Regions from separate parts of the Nocardia sp. XZ_19_369 genome, predicted to be linked through region 1. Evidence: riboswitches for the same ligand, from Rfam matches in the RefSeq annotation. Region 1 holds a riboswitch; each other region holds the start of a gene.
The links. Region 1 has a riboswitch for S-adenosylmethionine ahead of IBX18_RS14405 (bifunctional o-acetylhomoserine/o-acetylserine sulfhydrylase). Riboswitches for the same ligand answer to the same signal wherever they lie in the genome.

Region 1 (2,258 bases):
TCGGCGAGCCGACCGCCGAGCAGCAGCAGGCCGCCGAAGATCAGCGTGTAAGCGGTCAGCATCCACTGCTTGTTGCCGTCGCTGATGCCGAGATCGTGCTGCGCGAACGGCAGCGAGATGGTCACGATGGTCGCGTCGAGAACCACCATGAGCTGGGCCAACGCGATCACCGCGAGAGCAAACCAGCGGGCGGAACCGCCTTGTTTTGTCACCGTGGACTCCTCATCTTTGGACACTGTGCGGCTATCCTGGCATCAGACGACATTTGGCGTCAAGCGAAAAATGTCGCAATCCGACATTTGGCGGTTAAAGACACGAAACCACTAGGTTGCGATAGGGTGTGAACATGCTCGAGTCACCGACGCCGACGAGCGCGCGTACCGCGGCGGAGACCCCCGCCAGCGCAGGGCCGAACGCCCATCCCGGCCTGCGGGAGCGCAAGAAGCAGAAGACCCGGTTGCGCATCATCGAGGTCGCGCTGGAGCTTTGCGACGCACAGGGATTCGACGCGACGACGGTCGAACAGATCGCCAACGCCGCCGACGTCTCGCCGCGCACGATCAACCGATACTTCGACAGCAAAGAGGACATCGTCCTCGGTCCGATCCAGGACTTCGGCGAGACGGTCGCGGAGACCTTGCGCACACTCCCCGTCACCGGCAACGAGCTGGAGTCGATCCGCGAGGCGTTTCTGCTGGTGATCGACCACGCCGCGAGCGAGTCCGCCGAGGGACCGGTCTCGTTCCGGCAGTTCCAGCAGATGCAGCGGATCATGCGCAGCAGCCCGGCGGTCAGCGCGCGCAGCCTCGAGCACGCCGACAGCAAGAACGTCGCGATCGCCGCGGTGGTCGCCGAACGACTCGACAGCACCCCCGACGCGCTGCCGGTGCGGCTGATCCTCGGCGCCTGGCAGCTCATCGGTCACCTGGCGATGGAGTGCGGTGAGAGCATGTTCGACTACGACAATCCGCAGGCAGCGGCCGCGGCCGGCCGCGACTCCTTCACCACGGCCTTCGACGAGTTCACCCGGGTGTGCGGCGCCGCGCGACCCGGCGCGACCCGCTGAGTTCGGCTCCGGATTTCGGTCGCCGATCGGGCGCCGGTTATGATGCCGTCAGGTCATGAGTGCCAGCGCGAAGCCCCGGCTTGCTGGACGGCAACCCTCCAGCAGCGGTGGGGTGCTCCGGGTGATGACCGGGCTCTCGAAGGTCGAGAGCAAGCGCGCTTTCCAGGAGGTTCCCGAAATGTGTTGTTGTACTTCGCCGTTGACCCGATAACCCGTTAGTTCTGGCGAACAACCTTTTCTTTGGAGCAAAGCTCATGAGTGATTCCACCGTGCCCGCGGCCGACGTCGACCCGACCGCGCAGTGGTCTTTCGAGACCAAACAGGTGCACGCGGGACAGGCCCCCGACAGCACCACCGGCGCCAGGGCCCTGCCCATCTACCAGACCACCTCCTACGCCTTCCGCGATACCGAGCACGCCGCCGCGCTGTTCGGGCTCGCCGAGCCGGGCAACATCTACACCCGGATCATGAACCCCACCCAGGACGTGGTGGAGCAGCGCGTCGCCGCGCTCGAAGGCGGTGTCGCCGCACTGCTGCTGGCCTCCGGACAAGCCGCGGAGACGTTCGCCATCCTGAACCTGGCCTCGGCCGGCGACCACATCGTGTCCAGCCCGCACCTCTACGGCGGCACCTACAACCTCTTCCACTACTCGCTGCCCAAGCTCGGCATCGAGGTGTCCTTCGTCGAGGACCCCGATGACCTGGACCAGTGGCGCGCGGCGATCCGGCCGAACACCAAGGCGTTCTACGGCGAGACCATCGCCAACCCGAGCAGCGCCATCTTCGACATTCCCGGTATCGCCGCCGTCGCGCACCAGGCCGGGCTGCCGCTGATCGTCGACAACACGGTGGCCACGCCGTACCTGATCCAGCCGCTGGCGCACGGGGCCGACATCGTCGTGCACTCGGCGACCAAGTACCTCGGCGGGCACGGCGCCGCGGTGGCGGGCGTGATCGTCGACGGCGGCACCTTCGACTGGACGGTGACCGACGCGCAGGGTCAGCCGCGCTTCCCCGGCTTCACCACCCCGGACCCCAGCTACCACGGTGCGGTGTTCGCCGATCTCGGCGCGCCCGCGTTCGCGCTCAAGGCGCGCGTGCAACTGCTGCGCGACCTCGGCTCGGCGGTCTCGCCGTTCAACGCGTTCCTGATCAGCCAGGGCATCGAGACGCTGAGCCTGCGCATCGAGCG
Region 2 (2,258 bases), on a different contig from region 1:
TGCCTGCGGCGCGCAGGCCGTCGACCGCGGTGTTGTAGACGCCGAACAGATCGCTGAGCGTGCTGGTGCCGGGCTGGGCCGGACGGTCGGCCGCGGCCGATGGAGCAGGGGCGGTAACAGGCGGCACCACAGCTGCGGCGGGCAGCACCGGAGCCGCGGCAGGCGAAACTGCGGCCGCGACAGGTGGGACCGGTGCGGCAGCGGGCGGGACCGAGGCCGCGGCGGGCGGAACTGCGGCTGCGACGGATGGAACCGGCGCTGCGGCGGGTGGCGTCGCGCCTGCGGTCGGTGCGGCGAGCGCCAGCGCGACCGAGCAGCTCGCGACGGCGGACAGTATGGTCGAACGGCGCGGTACAGCCACGGAGACCTCCCTCATCATCGACGCGATCGAAGGCTGACGGTACTCCCGCAAACGCCGTGAACAGGCGATATAGGTGCGGGCAAGCCATCGGCGTGTCCCTACCGGCGCACCGCCGCAGCACCCCCGATATCCGGCCCGCGGCGAGGTTTACGCTCACGGTGATTAGTTCCCTTGTCCCAGGGTTCGCCTGCTGGGCATGATAATTCGGCCCGCCCCTGACATCAGCCGGTGTCCGGATCGGCGACAACCATCCAGAGCGACCGAGAGACCTGGCTCGTCGACGTCGCAGCAACCCCCCGGTTCACCGGGTGCGGGTGCTTCCGCCGGGACCGATGGAGGAACCGAAGTGATCATTTCCGCTGCCCACGGCACCCGGTGGGGCCGTCGCCACATCGATCAGTGCAAGGTGACGTCCGCGAGCTGTCGGGGCTGACCCGCAGCCAGTCTGTGCACCCGTCGCTGGCCGGGTGATGTGACCGCGGCCCGATGTGGTGCGGTCTCGTTCGTTCTTCCGAAGGACCTCGACATGAGTGCGTCCGCCACCGCCGTGCCCGGCGACACCGACGCCGGCGACGACCCGGTCGCCACTACGACTCACCTGCCCGGTGCCGATGATGCCGCACCCACCGTGGCCAAGACACGGCACCCGTGGCGGTGGGTGGTCAGTGCGATCGCGCTCATCCTGCTCGCACAGTTCGTCCACGGTCTGGTCACCAATCCCGGCTGGGATTGGCCGACCTTCGCGCAGTACATCACCGCGAAGTCGGTGCTCGCCGCGCTGAAGGTGACTTTGGAACTCACCGCGTGGGGTACCGCTCTCGGCTTCCTGCTCGGCACCGCGCTGGCCATCGCGCGACTGTCCGGCAACCCGGTGTTGCGGGTGATCTCGTGGTGCTACATCTGGGCGTTCCGCTCGATTCCGCTCATCGTGCAACTGCTGTTCTGGTTCAACATCGCCTACCTGTACAACACGCTGTCGGTCGGCATTCCGTTCGGTCCCGCGTTTTTCACCTTCGAGGTGAACGGCGTGATCAGCGGGTTCACCGCGGCGGTGATCGGTCTCGCGCTGCATCAGGCGGCGTATTCTGCCGAGATCATCCGGGCGGGCATCATCTCCGTTGACGCCGGTCAGCTGGAAGCCGCTGCCGCGCTGGGCATTCCACGGGTGCGCCAGTTCCGCACCATTGTGGTTCCGCAGGCGATGCGGTCGATTCTGCCCAATGCGACCAACGAGGTGATCAGCCTGTTCAAGGGCACCTCGATCGTGTCCGTGATGGCGATCGCGGAGCTCTTCTACCAGGTCCAGGTGATCTACGGACGCAACGGGCGGGTGGTGCCGCTGCTGCTGGTGGCCACCGCCTGGTACATCGTCCTCACCACCATTCTCTCGGTGGCGCAGTACTACATCGAACGGCACTACGCCAAGGGCACGCAACGCACGCCACCGCCATCACCGGTGCACCGGGCCTGGCAGAAGCTGCGCGAGGTCGCCGAATCCGGCGCCACCGCACCGCGCGGAGCCACCCGATGACCGCCGCGCCCGCCGTCGAGGTCCGCGGCGTCCGCAAATCGTATGGCGCGCAGGAAGTCCTGCGCGGGGTCGACCTGACGGTGCGCTCGGGTGAAGTGGTGACGGTGATCGGCCCATCCGGTTCCGGCAAGTCCACCTTGCTCCGCGTGCTCAATCATCTGGAGGCGCTGGACGCGGGCACGGTGCGCATCGACGGCGAGCTGATCGGATATCGGCTGCGCCGCAACACCTTGCACGCGCTGCCCGACCGCGAGGTGCGCAAGCAGCGCTCCCGCATCGGGTTCGTCTTCCAGAACTTCAATCTCTTCCCGCATCTGACGGTGCTCGACAATGTCACGCTCGCACCGCTTTCCGCGCAACGCCGCG
Region 3 (2,258 bases), on a different contig from region 1:
TGATTCCCCTCATCCCGCTGGTGATCTTGCAGCTCAGCGCGTTTCGCGCTGGATCGGTCAGGCTGCGGAGGCGGCGGTGCCGATGCCGAGGGTGGTGAGAATGGCGGCGCTGGCCTGTTCGAGCCGCTCCCGGATCTTCGGGCGGCGCAGCAGCGCGACCGCGCGGGAGGCGACCAAGGCCAGGAGCACCATCTCTACCGCGGCGATCACCGATTCGATGGCACCGAGGGCGAGGGTGTTGACGAAGGTGACCTCGGTGAGGAACTGGGGCAGCACCGCGAGATAGAACAGGCCGACCTTCGGGTTGAACATGCAGGAGACGACACCCGCGGTGAACGCCGAGCGAACCGATGTCCGGGTGCCCGCTGAGTTGTCCGCCAGACCACCGACGCCATCGGCTTCGCGCGCCGCCCTGCGCTGCCGCCGTTGGTCGAGCAACGCGCGAATTCCCAAGTACATCAAGTAGATTCCGCCGATCACCTTCAACGCGCGGTACGCGGTCGCCGACTGCTCCAGCAGCGCCGCGACGCCGGCCGCGACCACCACTGCCCACAAGATCCCGCCGAGTGCCGACCCGATCGCCGCGGCGATCCCCGGTCGCGCGTCCACCAGCGAAAACCGCAGCACCAGGAACGAGTCCGGGCCGGGAGTGAGCGACAGCAGAACGCACAGGCCGATAAAGCTCAGCAGCAGGGAGAGCGACATCCAATGATGTGACCCCAATGCCGCCGAACACGCAACGCATTTCCGCCGCCGCGCCCACCCGGCCGTTGGTCTTGACAGCTCGGGTTCTCGTCTGCCAATCTCGGGTCAGGTCATGAGTACCAGCGTTCAGCCCCGGCTTGCTGGTCGGCAACCCTCCTCCGCGGTGGGGTGCTCCGGGTGACGACCAGGCCGACGCCCGACCGGGTGCGGCAAGCGCGGACTCGACGAATCACCTGATTGCGGGTCCCGGAGCCGATGGGATTTTCGTGATGACTGCTGTGGTAACCCAGAACTGTGCCCCCCTTGCCCGGGTTTCCGGCGACGATCTCCAGGTGCCGCTCGTCCAGGGCGGGACGACCACATATGCCAACTTCGACTACGCCGCCAGCGCACCCGCATTGGCGCAGGTGACCGATCGGGTGCAGCAGCTGCTGCCGTTCTACGCGAGCGTGCACCGCGGTGCGGGCTACGCCTCGCGGATCTCCACCGAGTGCTACGAGGCGGCCCGCGGGTCGGTCACCCGATTCCTCGACGCGGCCGACGACCAGGTGGTGGTGTTCACCCGCAACACCACCGACTCGCTGAACCTGCTCGCGTCCTGCGTGCCCGGTGACACCGTGGTGCTCGACATCGAGCATCACGCGAACTTCCTGCCCTGGACCAAGCACGGCCGCCGCGTCGTGCAGGCCGGGGCCACCGTCGAGGAGACCATCGGCAGGCTCGTCGCCGAGCTGTGCAGCAAGCCCGCCGCGCTGCTCGCGGTGACCGGCGCGTCCAACGTCACCGGCGAGGTGCTGCCGCTGGAGCGGCTGGCCACCATCGCCCACCAGTGCGGCGCCCGCATCCTCGTCGATGCCGCCCAGCTCGCGCCGCATCGGCGAATCAGCTTGCGCGACACCGGCATCGACTACCTCGCCTTCTCCGGCCACAAGCTGTACGCCCCGTTCGGCGCGGGCGTGCTCGTCGGCCGCCGCGACTGGCTCGACAACGCCGAGCCGTACCTCGCCGGTGGTGGCGCGGTCCGTGAGGTCACCACCGCAGGCACCGAATGGGCGCAGGCCCCGCAGCGCCACGAGGGTGGTTCGCCCAACGTGCTCGGCGCCGCCGCCCTCGCCGCCGCCTGTGACGCGCTGTGTGAGATCGATGCGGAAACCCTCGCCGCCCACGAACACCACCTCGCCGACCGGCTGCGCGACGGCCTCGCCGCGATCCCCGGCGTCAACCTGCTGCGCATCTGGGCCGACGCCCCCGACACCGTCGGCATCGTCGCCTTCACCCTGGACGGTTTCGTCCCCGGCCACGTCGCCGCTTATCTCTCCGCCGAACACGGTATCGGCGTCCGCGACGGCCGCTTCTGCGCGCACCCGCTGCTCGCCCGCCTCGACCTCGACGGTGCGCTCCGCGCCAGCATCGGCCTGGGCACCACGACGGCGCACGTCGACCGTCTCATCGAAGCCGTGGCCACGCTCGTCCATCTAGGGCCGAGCTGGAACTACGCCACCACCAACAACCTCTGGAACCCCACTCCGGAGACCCGCCCCTTCACGTCCCAG

Region 2: another riboswitch for S-adenosylmethionine. It lies ahead of IBX18_RS20430 (amino acid ABC transporter permease); the one in region 1 lies ahead of IBX18_RS14405 (bifunctional o-acetylhomoserine/o-acetylserine sulfhydrylase).
Region 3: another riboswitch for S-adenosylmethionine. It lies ahead of IBX18_RS38800 (aminotransferase class V-fold PLP-dependent enzyme); the one in region 1 lies ahead of IBX18_RS14405 (bifunctional o-acetylhomoserine/o-acetylserine sulfhydrylase).

The regions. Positions count from the first base shown of each region.
Region 1 is NZ_JACVED010000003.1:651,069-653,326, reverse strand. Features, by position in the region: gene IBX18_RS14415 (MFS transporter) at 1-212, opposite strand, end outside; gene IBX18_RS14410 (TetR family transcriptional regulator) at 347-1,066, shown strand; SAM riboswitch class IV at 1,118-1,228, shown strand; gene IBX18_RS14405 (bifunctional o-acetylhomoserine/o-acetylserine sulfhydrylase) at 1,321-2,258, shown strand, end outside.
Region 2 is NZ_JACVED010000005.1:330,033-332,290, reverse strand. Features, by position in the region: gene IBX18_RS20435 (hypothetical protein) at 1-361, opposite strand, end outside; SAM riboswitch class I at 606-700, shown strand; gene IBX18_RS20430 (amino acid ABC transporter permease) at 960-1,892, shown strand; gene IBX18_RS20425 (amino acid ABC transporter ATP-binding protein) at 1,889-2,258, shown strand, end outside.
Region 3 is NZ_JACVED010000013.1:253,540-255,797, forward strand. Features, by position in the region: gene IBX18_RS38795 (LysE family translocator) at 58-705, opposite strand; SAM riboswitch class IV at 814-927, shown strand; gene IBX18_RS38800 (aminotransferase class V-fold PLP-dependent enzyme) at 975-2,258, shown strand, end outside.